4 regions of the Streptomyces sp. NPDC041970 genome follow, and region 4 is predicted to be linked to each of the others. Evidence: riboswitches for the same ligand, from Rfam matches in the RefSeq annotation. Region 4 holds a riboswitch; each other region holds the start of a gene.
What was found. Region 4 has a riboswitch for cyclic di-AMP ahead of ACZ6EJ_RS00425 (M23 family metallopeptidase). Riboswitches for the same ligand answer to the same signal wherever they lie in the genome.

Region 1: it holds a riboswitch for cyclic di-AMP, as region 4 does, so the genes downstream of both, ACZ6EJ_RS12710 (transglycosylase SLT domain-containing protein) here and ACZ6EJ_RS00425 (M23 family metallopeptidase) in region 4, are expected to answer to the same signal.
Region 2: it holds a riboswitch for cyclic di-AMP, as region 4 does, so the genes downstream of both, ACZ6EJ_RS26075 (M23 family metallopeptidase) here and ACZ6EJ_RS00425 (M23 family metallopeptidase) in region 4, are expected to answer to the same signal.
Region 3: it holds a riboswitch for cyclic di-AMP, as region 4 does, so the genes downstream of both, ACZ6EJ_RS21460 (M23 family metallopeptidase) here and ACZ6EJ_RS00425 (M23 family metallopeptidase) in region 4, are expected to answer to the same signal.

What each region holds. Positions count from the first base shown of each region.
Region 1 is NZ_JBVJCD010000019.1:67,727-70,566, forward strand. It holds gene ACZ6EJ_RS12705 (FAD-dependent oxidoreductase) at 1-334, opposite strand, end outside; cyclic di-AMP (ydaO/yuaA leader) riboswitch at 817-972, shown strand; gene ACZ6EJ_RS12710 (transglycosylase SLT domain-containing protein) at 976-1,701, shown strand; gene ACZ6EJ_RS12715 (UbiA family prenyltransferase) at 1,835-2,713, opposite strand; gene ACZ6EJ_RS12720 (type III polyketide synthase) at 2,831-2,840, shown strand, end outside.
Region 2 is NZ_JBVJCD010000081.1:18,931-21,770, reverse strand. It holds gene ACZ6EJ_RS26080 (PP2C family protein-serine/threonine phosphatase) at 6-1,202, shown strand; cyclic di-AMP (ydaO/yuaA leader) riboswitch at 1,429-1,581, shown strand; gene ACZ6EJ_RS26075 (M23 family metallopeptidase) at 1,593-2,627, shown strand; gene ACZ6EJ_RS26070 (PrsW family intramembrane metalloprotease) at 2,727-2,840, opposite strand, start outside.
Region 3 is NZ_JBVJCD010000048.1:30,367-33,206, reverse strand. It holds gene ACZ6EJ_RS21460 (M23 family metallopeptidase) at 294-1,076, opposite strand; cyclic di-AMP (ydaO/yuaA leader) riboswitch at 1,091-1,254, opposite strand; gene ACZ6EJ_RS21455 (M16 family metallopeptidase) at 1,473-2,840, opposite strand, start outside.
Region 4 is NZ_JBVJCD010000001.1:91,597-94,436, forward strand. It holds gene ACZ6EJ_RS00410 (helix-turn-helix domain-containing protein) at 1-218, shown strand, start outside; gene ACZ6EJ_RS00415 (DUF6126 family protein) at 283-456, shown strand; gene ACZ6EJ_RS00420 (tyrosine-protein phosphatase) at 476-1,288, opposite strand; cyclic di-AMP (ydaO/yuaA leader) riboswitch at 1,744-1,904, shown strand; gene ACZ6EJ_RS00425 (M23 family metallopeptidase) at 1,908-2,831, shown strand.

The DNA of each region.
Region 1 (2,840 bases), on a different contig from region 4:
GGGCCCGGTCGGCCTCGGCGCCGGTGGAGAAGATCACCGCGTCGTAGAACGACCGCAGGTCGTCCAGGCCGATGTCGTGGGGGTAGTCGACGTTGCCGAAGAGCCGGATCTGCGGCTTGTCCAGCACCTGGTGCAGCGCCTTGACGATGCCCTTGATCCGCGGGTGGTCGGGGGCCACCCCGTACCGGATCAGGCCGAAGGGCGCGGGCATCCGCTCGAACAGGTCGATCGACACCCCCGGCTCCTGGCAGACCTCGGATTTGAGCAGCGCGTCCGCAGCGTAGATGCCGGCGGGGCCGGCTCCGACGATGGCGACGCGGACGGGGCGTGTCATGGCGTGGGGTTCCTTCGGGGCGGGCGAACGCGGGCAGGTAGAGCGTACGTCGAGGTAAGGGTGGGCTTACCAGCTCCTCCGCACACCGTAAGCGATCGCCCGGCGGGCCCCTCGACCGGCCCTCCCGCAGATGCCCGATAGGTCCGCTTTGTGGTGTAGATATGGCTGATCTGCCTTTTTTGTACTGTTTATCCGTAACAGAGGTATTGGGGCACTTAGACCTTATGTCTGCTCCCATTTCGGGCGGAGCCGGAGCGAGTGGCGAGCATCACCCCGCAGGGTCCGGACGGGAAAGCGGAAGGAACGGTTTCCGTACGCACGGGGAAAGTTGACGCGGCGACGGCACGGAATCGATCGGGAATTCCGTCATTCGATCTTGTCGGCGCACGGCCGGACGGAATGCGGAGCTTGTTTCGTCCGGCGTTTCTCGCCTACGGTCACCGTCAATCCGGACGGAACGCCTAATCCTGCCGCCGTCCGGGAATCCGAACTCACTCACCGCACGGCAGGAGCGGGGGACCCAGGTAAGTCGCCGATCCGGTCGCCGGAACGGCTAGGGGTGAAGTCGCACACCGTGCGGCCAGACATCTCCCGTCTGAACCCGACAGCTCACCCCGTAGGCGCCGGAGAGGAAAAACCCCATGCCCGCACTGGGTAAGCACCGCCGTTCCCTGTCCGCGTCACTGAGCCGCGGCCTCCTCGCCGCGACCGCCGGCGGAGCCGTTCTCGCCCTTCCGGTGATCGGCGCCGCCACCGCCGTCGCGGCGCCCGCCGCCCCGGTGGATTCCGCGGTGCAGGCCGCCCCCGCCAAACATTCCGTGGTGCTCGGCGAAACCCTTTCCAAGATCGCCCGCGAGTATTCCGTCAGCGGCGGTTGGAAAGAGCTGTACGAAGGAAATCGGAAGGCCGTCGGCGACAATCCCGATCTTCTTCGGCCGGGCACCGTGCTGACCATCGGAGCCGAGGCCGCCCCCACCGCCGCCCGCACCGCGAGCGCGGACCGGGCCGACCGCTCGGAGCGGACCGCCCTCGCACCGGTCGCGTACACGAACGACCTCGACGGCTGGATCAGGGAGTCGCTGGCGATCATGGCCGAACACGGCATCCCCGGCAGCTACGAGGGCATCCACCGCAACATCATGCGCGAGTCCTCCGGCAACCCGGCCGCCGTCAACAACTGGGACTCCAACGCGGTCAAGGGCACCCCGTCCAAGGGCCTGCTCCAGGTCATCGACCCCACGTTCCAGGCCTACCACGTGCCGGGCACCTCGACCGACAGCTACGACCCGGTCGCCAACATCACCGCCGCGTGCAACTACGCCGCGGACCGGTACGGCTCCATCGACAACGTCTTCGGCGCGTACTGACCCCCGCCGCCCGCGCATGACGAAGGGGCCCGGACCGCGCGGTCCGGGCCCCTTCGCCGTCGCACGCGCCGGGCCGGTCACCCCCCTGGGCGCCGTACGATCCTGGCCGGAACCCGCCCGCGCCGGACCCCGGTCACGCCGCGCCCGCCCCCCGGACCAGCAGCAGCGCCAGGTCCACCGCCGCCGCGGCCACCGCACCGCCCAGCGCCGCCTTGCGCCACCGCCGGCCGAGCGCCGGGCCCGCCACCGCCGCCGCGCCCGCCATCCCCAGCGCCGCCGCCCCCCACACGTCCGGCGGACCGGGCGGCCCCAGGGCCAGCACGCCCGCGGCCGCCAGGAGCGGCGCGGGCAGCAGCAGCCGGGTCCCCGCGGCGCCCAGCCGGTGCGGCAGCCCTCGGACACCGGCCGCCCGGTCCGAGGCGATGTCCGGGAGCGTGTCGGCCAGATGGGCCGCGAAGCCCAGCAGCGCCCCGGCCGCCACCACCCACCACCGGGGCGCGGGACCGCCGGGCAGCGCGAGCGCGACGGCCGCGGGCAGCGCCCCGAACGCGACCGCGTACGGCAGCCAGGACCAGGCGGTCGCCTTGAGCCGCAGGTTGTAGAGCCAGGCGGCCGCGACCGCGGTCAGGTGCACCGTACCGGCGAGGACGCCGCAGGCCAGCGAGAGCACCGCGCACAGGGCGAGCGCGGCCGCGGCAGCCGCCCACACCGTGCCCACCCCCACCGTTCCGTCGGCCGCGGGCTTCCCCCGGCGACCGGCGCGCGCGTCGCGCCGGGCGTCGTACGCGTCGTTGCACCAGCCCACCGAGAGCTGCCCGCACAGCACCGCCGCCGTGACCAGGGCCGACCGCGGCCCGCCGAGACCGGAACCGAGGGCGAGGGCGCAGGCGAGCGCCGTCACCGCGGCCGCCGGGCCCGGATGGCAGGCCAGCGCCAACGCCCCGACCGCCCCGCGCCCCGCCGTTCCCGACGGCCCCGTCCCGACCCCGCTGACCGCGTCCGTGGCGTCCATCGGGCGATCGTAGGCGCCTGGCGCACCGTCACCACCGCGACCGGCCCGGTCTTCCCCGTAGATTCGACGATCGCGGGGGCAGGATGAGGACATGACGTCCTCGAAGCAGGAGCCCGGATGAGCCGCA
Region 2 (2,840 bases), on a different contig from region 4:
GGGGCATGACCGGGAACACCGGGGCACTCGGGCGGGCTCTGTTCGGAGCCCCCGAGGCCGCAGGGACGTCCGGCTCCCAGGTCACCCGGCGGTTCGTCCGGATGCTGCCGGCCCTGCTCATCGTGGGCGGGCTGGTCTTCGACGAGCTGACCCCGCCCAACTTCACGGCCGTCCCCCTGTTCGTCGCGGCCCCGCTGATCGCCGCGCCGTTCTTCTCCCGGCCCAGGACCGTCCGCACGGGGGTGGCCGCGCTCCTCGCGGTCACCGTGATGCGGTTCCTCGACGGGGTCTCCACGCAGGTGGTCCCGGTCATCGAGATGGTCACGGTGCTCACCGCGGCGGTGCTGGCCCTCGTCATCAACGGGGTCGTGCGGCGCGGCAACGAGCAGTTGGCCTCGGCGCGGGTCATCGCGGAGACCGCCATGCGGGCGGTGCTGCCGACGCCGGCCGAGCGGATCGGCGGGCTCCAGGTGGCCGCGCGGTACGAGGCGGCGCAGGCGGACGAGTTCGTGGGCGGCGACCTGTTCGCGGTCGCGGACACCCCGTACGGCGTACGCCTGGTGGTCGGGGACGTACGCGGCAAGGGGCTGGACGCCGTCGAGGCGGTGGCGGTGATCATCGGGGCGTTCCGGGAGGCCGCCGAGCAGGAGCAGGCGTTGGAGGGCGTCGCGCAGCGGTTGGAGCGTGCGCTGGCCCGTGAGGGGACGCGGCGGTACGGCCTGGACGTGATGGAGGGGTTCATCACCGCGGTGCTGGCCGAGATCCCGCCCGGATCGGCCGCTCTGCGCCTGGTCAACCGCGGGCACCCCGAGCCGATCCTGCTGCACGCGGACGGCGCGGTGGAGGTGCTCGCGCCCTCCGCGCCGGCGCTGCCGCTGGGGATGGACCTGGGGGTGTGGCCGGACCGGTCCGACGAGTGGGCGATGCCCGCGGGGTCGACCCTGCTGGCCTTCACGGACGGGCTGTCGGAGGCCCGTGACGCGTACGGGAACTTCTACGATCCGGCGGCCCGGCTGCGCGGCCGGATCTTTCCGGGGCCGGAGGAGCTGTTGTCGGCGCTGACCGACGACGTGCGGCTGCACACCGGGGGGCGGGCCACGGACGACCTGGCGCTGCTCGCGGTCGCCCGGCCGGCGGAGGGGCAGCCGGTGCCGCGGACCACGGTGAAGATCGTGGGGCGGGGAAAGGGCGCGAAGGGTTGACACGGTGCGTAGTCGGAGCGCGCCGCTACGCATAACATTTGACATACCGTCAGAAAAAGTGGTGTGGCTGAGCCCTGGTCAAGTCGCCCGATTCCACCCGCTTGTGACCCGTACATCCCCGCCGAGTCCGTTAATGATCAACAGGGACGGCTTGGAATCGGGGCCCGGTGTCTATTAACGTTCGATAACGCAGCGCGGTCGTCCCAGCCGTCGACAGAGGCGGCACCGTGCGCGAGCGCCGAATTCCGCAAGGGAACCGGGGAACCACCTTCATGGGGTGAATCGGACACCTGCGTCTCGTGAGAGGCGGAGGGGCCCGTAGGAGACCTTCCTGCTCCGAACCCGTCAGCTAACCCGGTAGGCGAGAAGGAAGGAAAGGAGTGCGCCCACGTGGCGTCCAACCAGCCTGCCCCTGAGGCGCTGTCACCCTTCGCCCCCGACGACTTCGGAGGCGCGGAGCGGTCTCGGGAGGAGTGGAACCCCACCGCGGAGTCCATCCGTCCGGTGCGCGGCAAGCACCGCGTGGCCAAGCAGCGCGGTCTGGCCCGCAGCTCCACCGTCCTCGGGGTCGGCGTCATCGCGGCCGTCGGCGCGGGAGGCATGGCCACCGCCCAGAGCAAGCCGCCGGTCTCCATCACCCTTCCCGATTCGATCGCGGACAATCTCCCCGACGCCAAGTCCCTTCCCGGTGTCGGCGCCCTCATGTCCACGGAGACGGGCAGCGCCCCGGTCGTCGCGACCGCACCGCTCACCACCGCCGGCATCACCACCGCGGAGGCCGAGGGGGGCGCCACCGACGCGGGCGAGGCGCTGCGCGCCCGCATCCTCCAGCAGGCCGAGCAGCAGCAGGCCAGCGCCGACGCCGAGGCGAAGGCCGCCGCCGAGGCCGCCGCGGCCGAGAAGGCCGCCGCCGAGGCGAAGAAGCAGCAGGACGAGGCCGAGGCCAAGGCCGCCGCGGAGAAGAAGGCGGCGAGGGAAGCGGCGGAGCGGAAGGCGGAGGCCGAGCGCCTCACCAGGCTCGCCGCCAGCTACTCCCTGCCCACCGCCTCCTACACGATCACCTCGACCTACGGGCAGTCCGGTGCGCTGTGGTCCTCCGGCCGGCACACCGGCCTCGACTTCGCCGGGTCGGCCGGTGCTCCGCTCAAGGCCGTGCACAGCGGCACGATCACGTCGGCCGGCTACTCCGGCGCGTACGGCTACCGCACGGTCCTCCGGCTCGATGACGGCACGGAGATCTGGTACGCCCACCAGGCCTCGATCGAGGTGTCGGTCGGGCAGCGGGTCACCACCGGCCAGACGATCGGCCGCATGGGCGACAGCGGCAACGTGACCGGCGTCCACCTCCACCTGGAGGTCCGCACCGCGGGCGGCTCCGCGATGGACCCGAGGGCCTGGCTGAACAGCAAGGGCCTGCCGGTCTGACCCGTCGAGAACCGGGCCTCCCGGTCCGGGCGCTCCCGCCGAGCGCCCCGGACCGGGAGGCCTCGCGCGTTCCCCGGACCCTGTGCGGGGCGCCGCCCGCTACCGCGGTGTGCGGCGGTGGGTGTGCGGCGCGTCGCCGTACGGGGGGTGCGGGCCCCGGCCGGGGGGTCCGGCGTACGGGGGCTGGTGCGGGAGCGGGGCCGCGTGGGCGGG
Region 3 (2,840 bases), on a different contig from region 4:
GGGTTCGAGCGGCGCGCGACGGGTCGGCCGGGGATCCTCCGGACTCGGCGCGATACGGGCGGGTCGACCGGTGCCCCGCCGGGCGCGGCGCGGCGCGGACGGATCGGCCGGGGACCCGCCGGGCGCGGCGCGGCGCGGACGGATCGGCCGGGGACCCGCCGGGCTCGATGCGGCGCGGGCGGGTCGACCGGGCCCCGCCGGGCTCGGGCGGGCGCGGCGGGTCGCGGACGGTACGCGGACGGCCCCGCACCGCCGCGCGGTGGCGGGGTGCGGGGCCGTGCGGACCCGGTGGGTCAGAGGCTCAGGCCGTGGGCGCGCAGATAGCCGACGGGGTCCATGTCGGAGCCGTAGGCGGGGCTGGTCCGGGCCTCGAAGTGCAGGTGCGGGCCCGTGGAGTTGCCGGTGGAGCCGGAGAGCCCGATCTGCTGGCCGGAAGCGACGCTCTGGCCGACGAAGACGCCGATCGAGGAGAGGTGGCCGTACTGGGTGTACGTGCCGTCCGCCATCCGGAGCACGATGTTGTTGCCGTACGCGCCGCCCCAGCCGGCCTCGACGACCGTCCCGGCGCCGACCGCGACGACGGAGCTGCCGGAGGGGGCGAGGAAGTCCACGCCGGAGTGGCTGCCGGAGGACCAGAGCGAACCGCCGGACCGGTAGCCGGTGGTGACGTGGCTTCCGGCGACCGGGAGGTGGAAGGCGTTGAGCCGGGCGCGCTCGGCGGCGCGGGCGGCGCGGGCCTTCTCCTCGCGGATCTCCGCGGCGCGGGCCTCGGCCTTGCGTCGGGCCTCCGCCTTGGCCTTCGCCCGGGCGGCGGCCTTGGCCCTCGCCTCGGCCTGCTCCTGCTGCGCCTGCGCCTGGGCGTCGATCTGCTCGGCGAGGGAGGCGTCGAGGGCGATGGCCTGGGTGAGGCCGGTGTCGGCCGCGCCGGGGGTCTCGGTGTCCGCGGCGAGGGCCGGGGAGGCCAGCGAGCCGATGACCCCGGTGCCGGCCAGAGCCGCGATGCCGGCCGCCCGGGCGCCCCGGCGGGCGAGGCGGCTGGAGGCGCGGTGCTTCCCGGCAGGACGGGTGAACGCCATGGAGGGGCTGAATCCTTTCCTTCCTTCTCGCCTACCGGGTTAGCTGACGGGTTCGGAGCAGGAAGGTCTCCTACGGACACCGCCCCCATCCGGGCGCGGCCTCCGATTCACCCCAGGGACTGTGTGGGTCCCCGGCTCCCCAGGCTCGCGCCTGACGGGGACTCGGCGATGACTGCCCGGCGCCGCGGCTGCGGCATACGGGTGACGGACAGCGGAGCCGACGCTAAGCCGGACGGCTTCCCGACGCCAAGCCGATCAGACGATTTGTCGCACATCCCACAGGGCGGAACACCCTCTTCTCCGCGAAATCCAACAGAGCGCCCGTATCGGGCAAAGGGGAGGAACCCGGCGGACTCTCGTCCGCCGGGGTCCTCCTCGTCCGGATGCGCCGAGGTGTCAGCCGGTGACGACGGAGACCTCTCCGATGCTGAGGGCCTTCACGGGCTCCGCGATCCGCGCCGCGTCCCCCACCAGGACCGTGACCAGCCGGTCCACCGGGAAGGCGCTGACCACCGCGGCGGTCGCCTCCACGGTGCCCGTCTCCGCCAACCGGGCGTAGAGGCGGGCCTGGTAGTCGTCGGGGAGGTGCTGCTCGACCTGGTCGGCCAGCGTGCTCGCGACGGAGGCGGCGGTCTCGAACTTCAGCGGGGCGACGCCCACCAGATTCTGCACGGCCGTCTCGCGCTCGGCGTCGGTCAGCCCTTCGGCCGCCAGCGTGCGCAGGACCTTCCACAGGTCCTCCAGCGCCGGACCGGTGGACTCCGTGTCCACCGAGCCGCTGATCGCGAGCATGGCCGCGCCGCCCGCGTCGGGGCCGCTGGAACGCAGCACCTGGGCGAAGGCGCGCACCCCGTAGGTGTAGCCCTTCTCCTCGCGCAGCACCCGGTCCAGCCGGGAGGTGAGCGTGCCGCCCAGGCAGTACGTGCCGAGCACCTGCGCGGGCCACACGCTCTCGTGCCGGTCCGGGCCGATGCGGCCGATCAGCAGTTGGGTCTGGACCGCGCCCGGACGGTCCACGATGACCACCCGGCCGGTGTCGTCGGCGGTGATGGGCGCGACCGGGTACTCCCGGCCCGCGTCGCCCGACCAGTCGCCGAGGGTGTCGGCGAGCAGGGCGTCGAGGTCGATGCCGGTGAGGTCGCCGACGATCACGGCCGTCGCGGTGGACGGGCGGACGTGGGCGTCGTAGAACGCGCGCACCGCGGCCGCGTCGATCCGCCGGACCGTCTCCTCGGTGCCCAGGCGCGGACGGGACATCCGCGCGGTGGCCGGGAACAGCTCCTTGGAGAGCTGCTTGGCGGCGCGGCGGGAGGGGTTGGCCTGCTCGTGCGGGATCTCGTCCAGCCGGTTGCCGACGAGGCGCTCGATCTCGCTCTCGGTGAAGGCCGGGGCCCGCAGCGCCTCGGCGACCAGCCCGAGGGCCTTCGCCAGCCGGGAGGCCGGGACCTCCAGGGAGACCCGGACGCCGGGGTGGTCGGCGTGCGCGTCGAGGGTCGCGCCGCAGCGCTCCAGCTCGGCGGCGAACTCCTCGGCGCTGTGCTTGTCCGTGCCCTCCGAGAGCGCCCGCGACATGATCGTGGCCACGCCGTCCAGGCCCTCGGGCTCGGCGTCCAGGGGCGCGTGCAGGAAGATCTCCACCGCGATGACCTGCTGGCCGGGGCGGTGGCAGCGCAGCACGGTCAGCCCGTTGGGCAGGGCGCCGCGCTCGGGCGCCGGGAAGGCCCAGGGGCGGGCCGTGCCGGCGGTGGGCTGCGGGTGGAACTG
Region 4 (2,840 bases):
GCGAGGAATGGCTGCACGTCCTGGAGGGGCGGCTGCGGGTCGGGCTCGGCGACACCGTGCACGACCTCGGCCCCGGTGACAGCGCCCACTTCGACTCGCTCACACCGCACCGGATCGCGGCGACCGACCGCTGCGGCGCGGAGCTGCTGTTCGTCCACACCCTGCTGCAGGCCCCCGTCGGCGACCTCTGCGCGGGCAGCGGCCTCCCCGCGCGCTGACGGGCCGTCCCGTCCGCCGCCCCCTTCGTCCGTCCCGGCCGTGCGGCCGGCAGAGAGGACCCCCATGTCCGATTCCGAGCACTACGACCCACTCGGCCCCGGCCGCCGTCCGAACGAGGACCCGCAGGAGCGCCGTATGCCGCGCGGCGTCGTGATCCGCCTCTTCGCCTACCTGGTGGCCGGCCACGTCATCGCCGCCTTCCTCTACCTGCTCTTCGTGGTGGCCGGCGGCGAGTGACCTCGCGCCGCGCCCCGGCTCACTCCTGGTCGAGCAGCCGTTCGCGGAGCCGCTCGCGGGTGCGGGGGGAGAGCTCCAGCCCCTCGGAGAGGTAGCGGTCCGTCGTGCCCCACAGCTCCTCGATCCTCGCGAAGGCCGCCGCGAGGTAGGCGGGCCGCGCCCCGAAGAGCGGGTTCAGCAGCTCCATCACCTCCGGGGACAGTCCGGCCCCGGAGGTGTCGGCGCGCCGCACCCGGTACCGGCGGTGCGCCTCGTTGGACTTGAGGTAGTCCTCCTCGATCGCCTCCCGTTCGACGCCGACCGCCAGCAGCGCGACCGCTATCGCGAGGCCGGCCCGGTCCTTGCCCGCCGCGCAGTGCATCAGCGCGGGCACGCTGTCCTCGGCCAGCGCGTGCAGGACCCGGCTGTGCTCGGCGGTGCGCTCCTCGATCATCGCGCGGTACATCCGGACCATGCGCTCGGCGCCCCGCCCGCCCGCGAGGACGGATCGGAGCTGCTCGATGTTCCCGTCGCGCACCAGCCGCCAGAACTCGGCGCCGTCGGCCGGGTCCGAGAGCGGAATGCTGACATTGCGGACACCGGGCAGCTCGACGTCGTACCCGTCGAGCCGGTGGTCGGCGGCATTGCGGAAGTCGAACACCGTGTGCAGGCCGAGCCCGGCGAGAAAGGCCGTGTCCTCGGCGGTGGCGTGCGCCAGGTGGCCGCTGCGGTAGAGCCTGCCGAACGCGGTGCGCCGCCCGTCCGCGGTGGGCAGCCCGCCCACGTCGCGGAAGTTCCGGACTCCGGTCAGAGCGGTCTCGGTCGGCGGGACCTGCGGCACCTGCTGCGTCACGGGGGCTCCTGGCGTCTCTGGCGGCGGCGCGGCTCGTCGGCGCTCGCGCTCCCGTGACGATACGACATCGCTTCCGGGGAGGCGGGGCGGGCGAACGCGCCGGAACGGAAGCGGTGCGCCGCGCGCCGCGCCGGCACATCTGACGCCCCGTCGACAGGGGCGGCCGAGCTATGTCCGTATTGCTGCATTTCGTAGAACATGCCCCGCTAATGGGGGAGATGGAATCAGGTGGGTGAGCGGGATCATATCCGTGACGGTCTGTGGCGATCATGCCTCGTCCTTTTCCCGTTTCCCGCGCGGAAAGTCAAGATCCTTAATCCACGGAGTGTGACGGGAATTCCGGAGCGCGCTCGCACCGGTGAATGTCCGGTGCAACCGGCGGCTTGTTCCGTGCGTCCTGACTCGTTTACGGTCACCGTCGATCCGGGCGGACCGCCTAATCCTGCCGCCGCCCGGAATTCCACCCACCCACTCACGCGTGGCAGGAGCGGGGGACCCAGGTAAGCCGCCGACCCCGGAGAGATCCGGACCGGCTCGGGGTGAAGTCGCCGACGGCGACCGGGCATCTCCAGCCCGAACCCGACAGCTCACCTCGTAGGCGCCGGAGAGGAAAAGCCCCATGCCCGCACAGGGTAAGCACCGTCGACCGAAGTCCGGCCCGATCTCCCGCGGCGTCCTCGCCGCCGGGACCGGCGGGGCCGCGATCGCCCTCCCGTTCGTCGCCGCCACCGGAGCGCAGGCCGCCCCGGCCGCGCAGCCCGCCGCCGCGGTGGCCGTGGCGCACACCGCTCCGCAGGCCGCTCCCGCCGCCTCGCGGGACGTTCCCCGGACGTACTCCGTCGTCCGGGGCGACTACCTGTCCAAGATCGCGGCCGAGCACCGGATCAAGGGCGGCTGGCAGAAGCTGTACCAGGACAACCGCTCCACCGTCGGCGAGAACCCCGGTCTGATCTTCCCCGGCATGAAGCTGACGCTGGGCGCCAAGAAGGCCGCCCCGGCCCCCGAGGCCGCTCCGAAGAAGGCCGCCCCGGCGCCCGAGGCCGCTCCGAAGAAGGCCCCGAAGGCCGCCGCCCCGCAGGCGGAGACCGCCTCGGCCGACGACTCGGCGCCCACCGGCTCCTCGGAGGCGACCGGCTCCGGCTGGACCACCCCGCTGGCCTCCGCCAACGTCACCACCCAGTACCGCGCCTCCGGCTCCAGCTGGTCCAGCGGCTACCACACCGGCGCGGACTTCCAGGCCGCCTCCGGCACCCCGATCCGCGCCATCGGCCCCGGCACCGTGGTCTCGGCCGGCTGGAGCGGTTCGTACGGCAACGAGGTCGTCATCCAGCACGAGGACGGCATGTACTCCCAGTACGCCCACCAGTCCTCGCTGAACGTCTCCGTCGGCCAGACCGTCTCGGGCGGCCAGCAGATCGGGCTCTCCGGCTCCACCGGCAACTCGACCGGCCCGCACCTGCACTTCGAGGTCCGCACCGGCCCGAGCTACGGCTCGGACGTCGACCCGATCGCGTACCTGCGCCAGCACGGCGTCTCGGTCTGAGCCGAGCGG